2 regions of the Priestia sp. JV24 genome follow, and region 1 is predicted to be linked to the other one. Evidence: a T-box and tRNA genes for the amino acid it is inferred to sense, from the RefSeq annotation. Region 1 holds a T-box; the other holds one or more tRNA genes.
What was found. A T-box is a leader RNA that pairs with one kind of tRNA and senses whether it is charged. The one in region 1 lies ahead of leuS (leucine--tRNA ligase), so its partner is inferred to be a tRNA-Leu.
Positions count from the first base shown of each region.

Region 1 (5,176 bases):
AGTTTTGCTTCGTCAAACGCAGGCCAAGCCTCATACGAAATTGTATCTTCGTGACCTAGTTTGCTCCATAATTCCTCAGTCGTATGAGGACAAATTGGTGCTAATAGCTTCACAAATCCTTCTACGTATTGCTTTGGCAGCACGTCAACTTTGTATGCATCATTGATGAATACCATAAGCTGAGAGATACCTGTATTAAAACGGAGGCCTTCGTAATCTTCCGTTACTTTTTTCACCGTTTGGTGATACACGCGTTCAAGCGTAGTGTCATTGCTTTCTTGAACCTTGCTGCTTAATTCACCGTTATCGTCAACAAGTAAGCGCCATACACGATCTAAGAAACGGCGTGCACCATCAAGCCCTTTTGTTGACCAGGCGATTGACGCATCTAAAGGCCCCATGAACATTTCATAAAGGCGAAGCGTATCTGCTCCGTGGCTTTCTACGATCTCGTCTGGGTTTACAACGTTACCTTTTGACTTACTCATTTTTTCGTTGTTTTCTCCAAGAATCATACCTTGGTTAAACAGTTTTTGGAACGGCTCTTTTGTTGGAACTACGCCGATATCATATAAAAACTTATGCCAGAAACGAGCATATAATAAGTGAAGAACAGCGTGTTCAGCTCCACCGATATAAATATCAACCGGCAACCATTCTTTTAATTTATCTGCATCTGCTAACACTTCACTGTTTGTTGGATCAATGTAGCGTAAGTAATACCAGCAGCTGCCTGCCCATTGAGGCATTGTATTTGTTTCGCGGCGCCCTTTTTTGCCTGTTTCCGGATCTACTACGTTCACCCAGTCATCAATGTTTGCTAACGGAGATTCACCTGTGCCTGACGGTTTAATTTCAGTCGTTTTTGGTAACACAAGCGGAAGCTGATCTTCAGGAACTGCAGTCGTTGTGCCATCTTCCCAGTGAATAACAGGAATTGGTTCACCCCAGTAGCGCTGACGACTGAATAACCAGTCACGCAGACGGTATGTTACTTGTTTTTCACCTTTTTCATTTGTTTGAAGCCACTGAATCATATTTGAAATTGCTTCTTCTTTATCTAAACCATTTAAGAAGTCTGAATTAACGTGCTCGCCGTCGCCTGTATAAGCTTCTTTTGAAACGTCTCCGCCCGCTACTACTTCTTTAATCGGCAGTTCAAATTTAACAGCAAATTCATAATCACGCTCATCATGAGCTGGAACAGCCATAATTGCACCTGTGCCATAGCTCATTAAAACATAGTCAGCAATCCAAATTGGCATTCTCTCGCCGTTTACAGGGTTAATTGCATAAGCACCAGTGAATACGCCAGTTTTGTCTTTAGCTAAGTCTGTACGTTCTAAATCGCTTTTGCTTTTAATTTGATCTAAATACGCTTCTACCGCTTCTTTTTGTTCGGCTGTTGTAATTTTTTCTACAAACGGATGTTCAGGTGCTAAAACGGCATACGTTGCTCCAAATAGCGTGTCAGGACGCGTTGTGAACACAGTAAATGTGTCCTTGTATCCATCGATTGTGAAGTGCACGTGAGCTCCTTCAGAGCGGCCAATCCAGTTGCGCTGCATTTCTTTAATACTTTCTGGCCAATCAAGCTCATCTAAATCTTCTAGTAAACGATCTGCATAAGCTGTGATTTTAAGCATCCACTGCTTCATTGGACGACGCTCAACCGGATGTCCCCCACGCTCACTTTTGCCGTCAATAACTTCTTCGTTCGCAAGTACTGTTCCTAGAGCAGGACACCAGTTAACAGCTACTTCATCCACATAAGCTAAGCCGTTTTTATATAGCTGTAAGAAAATCCACTGTGTCCATTTGTAGTAGTTTGGATCAGTTGTATTAATTTCTCGCTCCCAATCGTAAGAGAAACCTAACGATTTGATTTGACGACGGAAATTATTAATGTTAAGTTCAGTGAATTCAGCCGGGTCGTTTCCTGTATCTAATGCATACTGTTCAGCAGGTAGTCCGAATGCATCCCATCCCATCGGATGAAGTACATTGTATCCTTGCATACGCTTCATACGAGATAAAATATCCGTTGCTGTATAACCTTCTGGATGCCCAACGTGTAAACCAGCGCCAGATGGATAAGGGAACATATCTAATGCGTAAAATTTACGCTTTCCTTCATCTTCTGTTGTTCTAAATGTTTTATTTTCTTCCCAAACTTTTTGCCATTTTTGTTCGATCTTTTCATGATTAAAAGCCATACATAATCCTCCTTGTACGCTCCAGCTGTATTTAATTAAACTAAAAAACCCCTCATCCCTCAAACAAAGGGACGAGAGGTTGAATAAACTTCCCGCGGTACCACCCAAATTAGCACAATTATGTACTCACTCATTTTCCTTAACGCGGATAGACGGCAAATGTTACTTTACTTCACATTTACAACTCCAAGGTGAGTTCATGAACGCTCGTTTGCTGACTCGCACCACCCGTCAGCTCTCTTAGCTCGCTTCGTTCACTACTATTCCTTATCATAGTTTTTACATCATACTACCTTGTATTGTAAATAATATGTTCGTAAACTGCAAGTTGTTCAAGGGATTTTGTAAAAGTTTCTGCAATGCAGCACTGCTTTGTTGCTAAATCCTCTCTTTCATTCTTATATATGAACAACTTCTCCCAAAAACATACATCCACGGCCAAACAAAAAAGGGATTGAGACATAATTAAATCAATCCAATTTAAAGACGAACAAATGGGATAAATGCGCTAGTATGAATTTCTTGGTTACACCGCTGTTGATTTCCGTGCAAGACTTTTTCCGCTGGCGGCCGATGAGCCTCCTCGTTTCTTACACTCATGCGGGGTCTCACCTACTTCAGGAGTCTTTACCTTGCCCTCCACTCCGCAGCTAGAAGCACCTAAACAAATGAAACCTACGTTCACCATAAACATGAAAAGATCCGAACGATTCATCGTTCGGATCTTCCTTCAACTAAAATACTTTTATCCCAGTCCCTATTTTCTTTAGCTGCTATTATTAAATGCCAAATCCAAAAGAAAACAGGATGATCGCAAGTACAAGACCAACAAGCGGCACAATCACCGTCATTGCTGCAACTGATCCATACGCATCTTTATGAGTTTCTCCGCAAATAGAATTAATTGTTGTTACGACATAACCATTATGAGGCAAGGAATCTAATACTCCAGAGGAAATAGCTACTACGCGATGGAGAGCTTCTGGATTTACACCAGCATCTAGATAGTGAGGTGCTAAAATTGGCAAAGCAATCGCCTGACCTCCTGAAGCCGAACCTGTCATCCCCGCGATAACACTCACGGCAATAGCTCCTCCAATCAACGGACTTCCTGGAATATGCGTCATGGCATCTACAGCCACTCCAAACGCGGGAACAGCCTTAGCAACTCCTCCAAAACCTACGACAGCCGCTGTATTCCCAATAGCAATTAACGCACCCAGTGTTCCTTCTGAAGCTGCATTCCAAAATCCTTTAAAATGCTTTCGGTTCACAATATAAGTGACAATGATCCCGCTTAAAAGTGCGACAATCAGCGCAGATTGCTGAAGTGGCTTATGAAGTGCAAAAGAAATAATGAGCACGACCACAAGCGGAAGCAAACTTAATAAAGGATTAGGAAGAGACTGATTTTCCGTTACTACTGGATCTTTCTTGCGTGATATAAAACGCTCTCCATTTTTAACTGCTTTTGAAATCAAGCGCTTTAACCACCAGTAGCCGAATACAGCCATCACTACTGCTACAACTAAACTAACTTCCCATCCTGCATACGGACTAGTCTTTAAGTATTCAATTGGAATCCAGTTTTGGATTTCAGGCGATCCAGCCGAGGTCATCGTAAACGTAACGGAACCGAATGCTAAAGCAGCAGGGATAAACCGCCTCGGCAAATCGGCCTGTTTGAATAAGCTTAAAGCCATTGGATAGACAGAGAATGCTACTACAAACAGACTGACTCCTCCGTATGTCAAGACCGCACAGGCAAGTACAATCGCCAACACTGCTCTTTTCATTCCTAGTTTACTGACAATCCAGCGAGAAACACTATCAGCAGCCCCGCTGTCTTCCATCACTTTTCCAAAGACGGCGCCCAATAGGAACATTAAATACCAAGAAGCAATAAATCCTGTGAAACCAGACATGTAATTTCCAACAAAATTTGCTTCTCCTTCTTTCACCAGCTGTGGAAATAAAGGCATTCCGCTTGTTAACGCAACAACTAAAGCACTGAGCGGACCTGCTATAAATAAATTCATGCCTCTCATCGTTAATACAATGAGCAGCAATAATCCTCCAATTAATCCAATCATACTAAGCATGTTTAGCCCCCCATGAAGTCATATAATTAGAAAACGCTTACACATTTACAGGTATATACTCCTTTCTTTGCTTGTCACAACCCTTATTATATTATTAAAGGAATACTGAAGACATTCCTACGTTTATTAAGCATTCAAAAATAAAACCATCTCTATTTATTTAGAGATGGTTAATGAACGCTGACGTTTTTCTTTTAATTTATAATCGTATATCCATGTTGTACACATGCTGAATAGCAATAGTCCAATTAATAAATAGCACAGTGTAGACATATTAAACGCATCGAAAATAACGCCTCCAAAGAGAGGACCAATCATTTTACCTGCAGTAGCCATGCTGTTAACTACACCTTGATAAAATCCTTCTTTTCCAGATGGAGCCAAATGACTTGCAACAGCCGGAATGGCTGGCCAAACGAACATTTCTCCAATTGTTAACACAACCATTGCTGTTAAGAACTGCGGAAATGTTGTAGCATTCACCACGATAACAAAAGAAGCCACAAAAATAACCGTTCCAATTAGGACCTGTACTTTTAATGTTTTTGCTACTTTTTGAATGATGGGTACAATCAAAGGCTGACCGACTACAATTAAAATCCCGTTAATTGTCCAAAGCAAACTGTAGCTAGAAAGAGGTATATTCAGCTCACGCGTATGCGTAGCAATCGTTGTTTGCCACTGAACATACGCCACCCAGCATAAGACATACCCCGTACATAAAATAAGAAGAGCAGTCAGCTTCGTTTTATGCCCAATGCTCCCTGCTTCATTAAGGACATTCGTTTGTCCAACGGTAACCGAAATATGACGATATGAAAAAATAGCAATAAGCAGAAAAATAACGTATAAAATTGT
Region 1 is NZ_JAPCIN010000023.1:793,440-798,615, forward strand. It holds gene leuS (leucine--tRNA ligase) at 1-2,216, opposite strand, end outside; T-box leader at 2,281-2,499, opposite strand; gene OK414_RS25335 (hypothetical protein) at 2,743-2,931, opposite strand; gene OK414_RS25340 (GntP family permease) at 2,996-4,318, opposite strand; gene OK414_RS25345 (MDR family MFS transporter) at 4,475-5,176, opposite strand, start outside.

Region 2 (5,176 bases), on a different contig from region 1:
CCTTTTAATTAGATTGAGGAGGAAAATCAATGCGCTTACTTTTAGTATTAGGAGTAACAATTGCTTTTTTAGCATCCATCTTCAGAGCGGGATACAATGATAAACCGGGCGTTAAAAAATAACCACTACATATCATCGTCGACATAAATAAAAAAGCGAGGTTCAATAAAATTTGAACCTCGCTTTTTACTTAAGATAAACCAGCATAATTTTGTTGACGCAGCGCTTCATAGATTAAAATAGCTGCTGTATTAGATAAATTTAAAGAACGAACATTTTCTGTCATCGGTAAACGAAGACATCTTTCCATGTTCTCTTCAATAATGTGCTTTGGCAGACCCTTTGTTTCTCTTCCAAATACGAAGAAATGATCCTGCTCTAAGTCACTATAATCAAATGTTGTGTGTGGCTGCTGACCAAATTTTGTGATGAAGTAGAAACCTGCTTCAGGATACTTTTCGAATACTTCCTCTAATGAATCATGATACACCACATTTACAAATTCCCAATAATCCAATCCAGCTCGCTTTAACATTTTATCATCTGTTGAAAAGCCTAACGGACGAACTAAATGCAGCGTCGTATTTGTTGCTGCACATGTTCGCGCAATATTTCCTGTATTTGCTGGAATTTCTGGTTGAAATAACACTACGTGTACTCCCACAAATTTTCACCTCTGCTAACAAATCTATTCATCATTATACCACTAACTTGCTAAAACGAAAGACTTACCGATCAACGATATGGAAAAAATCATACTTAATCTTTGGCGTGTAAGCCGTTGAATCTTCATAAGCCCAATATCTCATTCGACTATTATACGTGTTCGCATTCACAAGAGGCATACCGTGACCGTCTTTTGCTACAACAATCGTCGTATGATTCCATCTTCCATCTCCTTCAAAATCGTAGCAGATAACGTCTCCCGGGACAAGTTCGCTTGCTGAAGATTTCCTCACAGCCCGAAGTCCTGATTTGGAGTTACTTAAATAGCTGTGCATGGAATGAGCAACTGCCCAGCTATAGCTCCAGGCGTTCCCTCTCATCCACCATCCGTTTGCTTTTTTAGGATATCCCCGCATCGGCGCCTTTCCTGCATGCAAACACTGTGAAATATAGTTGGTGCAGTTTACCTCAAACTGCTTATAACTCTCATTAGGTTTATCCCAATGTTTTTCTGCATACTGAACAGCCGCAAGACGATCATAATAAGAGGCTCTTTCTTCGTCTTCCTCTACTTCTTCTACATCCATTTCAGCCTTATCTTCAGAAAAACCCTTTATCAGCAGCTCATCTTGAATAAGCGTATCTTTATAAAAAAGAGCTAAACGATCTTCAATTTCTTCTTCTATATAGAAAAAATCGTTTTGTTTTAAAAATGCCTGAATGTGCACCTTATATAATACTCTTGTTTCTTCCTGATCCGTATGAGCAGATTGAATAGAACCTTTCATATTACATTTTAAAACATCAACTTCTCTTTTTTTTATAAGAGACCGCTTTAGCTCACACTGATGTTCAATGAAAGGCTTAAAGTCTTCATGAAGCTCACCTTTTACATAGCTGTCCGCACGCGCTTTAATTAAAGTATATAATACATTCCTTTTTGTTAGCATAATGTCACCACTTTTCTAAGCGTTTATTATACGCTATGACTCATTAGCTAACTTTATCAATAAAAATAAGGTTTAGATCTCTTGAAGCATCTCTATACCTTTTGACATTTCTTCAATTACTTCTTGGTCCTTTTCTTTTTCTCTTAAGTTCATAAGTATATCTAACGCTTCTTTATCGCCAATTTTGCCTAACGCCCATGCCGCTGTTCCTCGAATGACAGGGCGAACGTCATTTTTAATTAATTCAATTAAATCTGGAACGGCGGTTTGATCTTTAAAATGGGCCAGTGCAATAATGGCATTACGCTGAATTGGCTTTTTCCCTCTCCAAGAACCTGAAACATGTCCAAATTTCTCTTTGAATTCACGATTACTCATCGTTAAAAGCGGTTTTAATTTAGGCTTCGCAAGTTCTGGGTCAGGCTCCATCTCAGGGTGAAAATGAAAGTCTTTTCCTTTATTTTCAGGACACACAGTTTGACATGTATCACAGCCATATAAACGATTGCCTAATTTACTTCGAAATTCTTCAGCTAAAAATCCTTTTGTTTGGGTTAAAAAGGCAATGCATCGCTGCGAATTCAGCTGACCACCTGTTACAAGCGCACCCGTAGGGCACGCATCAACACACTTATTACAAGTACCACAACCGTCCTCTATCGGTTTATCAGGAGGAAACGGGATATCTGTAATCATTTCTCCTAAATACACGTAGGAACCAAATTCAGGTGTAATAATGGCACAGTTCTTACCGCTCCAGCCAATACCAGCTCTTTCTGCTACAGCTCGGTCCGACAGCTCACCTGTGTCTACCATCGATTGAAGGATAGCTGCAGGTACTTTTTCTTTTATGAAGGTTTCAAGCTTTTGAAGCCTATCACGTAGAACCGTATGATAATCTTGCCCCCAAGAAGCACGGCAAAAGATTCCTCGACGATCTTCCTTTGTGCTCTTTGGTGCATCCTTTAATTTAGAAGGATACGCAAGTGCAATTGAAATAATCGATCTAGCTTTTGGAACAACTAATGTGGGATCTACTCTCTTTTCAATATCAGGTTCTTCAAAGCCTGAAGCATAACCTAACTCTTGCTGTGCTAACAATCGATTCTTTAACTCATCAAACATGGAAGCACTCGCAAATCCAATCTTATCGATTCCAATCTCTTTGCTATATGAAATAATTTCTTCCTTCAACTGATACGCATTCATAGTGAATAATGGCCTCCTTTCTAAGAAATTCTATATATTCATGCATTGAACTGTTTTCTCACTCAACGAAATGATAGGATGGTATCTATAAACGAACAAATACTAATTATAATAGAAAGGATCAAAAAAATGAACTTTACATTATCGCCCGCTATTAAACAGCTTTGCCCTTCTTTTAAAATGGGAATCATTCAATATAAAAATATTGAAGTTGGCGATTCTCCTCAAATGCTAAAAGGACGTCTGCGCCTCTTTCAAGAATCCATTTATTTCGACCTTGAGTCAAAAAAAGTAACAGAATTCGAAGGTGTTAGCGAGTGGAGAAAGCTTTTCAAAACATTTGGAACTGATCCAAGTAAATACCGTCCTTCTATAGAAGCTTTAATTAGAAGAATAGGAAAACAAACGTATTTGCCTTCTATCAATTCTGCTGTGGACATTAACAACTTTTTTTCATTGCAATATGAAGTCCCAATTGGAATGTATGATTCCTCTAATTTAGAAGGCCCCATCAAATTTACTATCGGTAAAAAAGAAGAGTCTTATGAAGCTCTAAATGAACGTAACATTTCTTTAGAAAATAAAATCATTTCTAAAGATGCCCTAGGAGCTTTCGGAAGCCCTTATGTCGATTCTAACCGAGCGTACGTAACTGAAAAGACAACACAAGCTGTACAGTTCATTTATTTAAAGCCTTCACTTTCAGAAGAACAGGCTTATAAACTAACTAAATCCCTAAGTGACATGTTCATTCAAATTCACGGCGGCGCAGCAACCTATCAAGTCATTAACTGATGTACGTAAATATAGCGTCTATCTTGAAAAGATAGACGCTATATTTACGCTAAAAATAAAAAACGCAACATCTCAGCTTTGAAAGCGAGACACTGCGTTGTGATAACAATATGTATGGAGCGGGTGATGAGAATCGAACTCACGACATCAGCTTGGAAGGCTGAGGTTTTACCACTAAACTACACCCGCAAATATTATCAAAATTTGTCGACCGATAAGTAAAAATAAAAACAGGAATCATCCTGTCAAGTAAAGCTAAAGTACCGATGGTCGGGGTCGAACCGACACTCCCGAAGGAACACGATTTTGAGTCGTGCGCGTCTGCCAATTCCGCCACATCGGCATAGTATCGAGCTTTCTACTACGTTTGTTCCGTATTACTACGTACGATCACGTTCAAAAGCGATAATGTAATTATAGTACGATATAGCTAAAGAGTCAACACCTTTTTCGAAAAAAAATTGTCGAAGTATGTTTACGCTGGTTGTACGGTGGGTATATACGGTATTTTAGGCGAGTTTCTTCCTATTATATGTAGAACGGAGCAAGCCGAAGAGGCCACTCCGTTATTTTTATGCGCCTGCCTCGCCAGCAAGATAAATCTTACGAGCTAATGACGCAGCAAACTTATCGATATCAGCTTCCTCACGAACGACAATGCTATCCGCAAGCTTAGCGATACTGATGCTGCCGTTACCTGTTGCATACTGACGGTTCTCTTTCGCTGTTAATACTCGCTCGTTCTTGTGGAGGATCGCTTGATAGCCGTTGTAAGGAACACGTGATAGACCGTGATAATGTTTCTTCTTCGACTTCGATTTGGACGGTCCCATTCCGGCTTTCGTGCTTGCCATGCTCGGCATTTTGAAACTTGGCATTTTAAATGATGATACTGCGCTTGTGAACGAATGGAACTTGGCTTTTACTCCGTCGATGAACCCGCCAACTGCTCCGAATACTACGGACGCTTTAGCTTTAATCGAATCCCAGTTAGACATTACTTTAATACCTGCTGCGATTAACTGTCCGAACGGCCCAGAGAATGCTAGTATTTTCGTAATAAGACTTCCGAATTTAGACCACAACTGTTGCGCTTTAGCTTTCACCTTATCCCAATTCAGGTATAAGGCCACTCCAGCCGCGACCACTGCTGCTATACCCGCCACAATCCACGTTGTAGGACACATTAACATTGCCGCATTAAGTCCTAACTGCGCAATTGCTGCTGTTGTTGCTCCTGCACGATATAACGCCCACGCTTTAGTCAACGTACTAATTGCGCCTGCAATCGCTAGTCCCGCCTTTAACGTCGCGAATCCTGCTGCGAGTGAAAGGACCGTCGTCTGTACGGCTGGCCAGTTCTGGATAATATAATCGCCTGCTACTTTCGCTTTGTCATACACCCATTTCAGCGCATCACCAACCGGCTGCAGTAGCGATTGTGTCGATTGGAAATTCGATTTGATAGTCGGCCAGTTCGTTTTAATGTAATTCGCAAATTTAGACGCCTCGGATCCTAAGAAAGCGAAGGCGCGGCCCATCGAATTAAAGAAACC
Region 2 is NZ_JAPCIN010000008.1:17,680-22,855, reverse strand. It holds gene trmL (tRNA (uridine(34)/cytosine(34)/5-carboxymethylaminomethyluridine(34)-2'-O)-methyltransferase TrmL) at 191-664, opposite strand; gene OK414_RS02085 (amidase domain-containing protein) at 729-1,616, opposite strand; gene queG (tRNA epoxyqueuosine(34) reductase QueG) at 1,689-2,825, opposite strand; gene OK414_RS02075 (B3/4 domain-containing protein) at 2,955-3,620, shown strand; tRNA gene OK414_RS02070 (tRNA-Gly) at 3,736-3,809, opposite strand; tRNA gene OK414_RS02065 (tRNA-Leu) at 3,882-3,963, opposite strand; gene OK414_RS02060 (hypothetical protein) at 4,193-5,176, opposite strand, start outside.
Region 2: it encodes a tRNA-Leu, which carries the amino acid that the T-box ahead of leuS (leucine--tRNA ligase) is inferred to sense. The anticodon was not compared.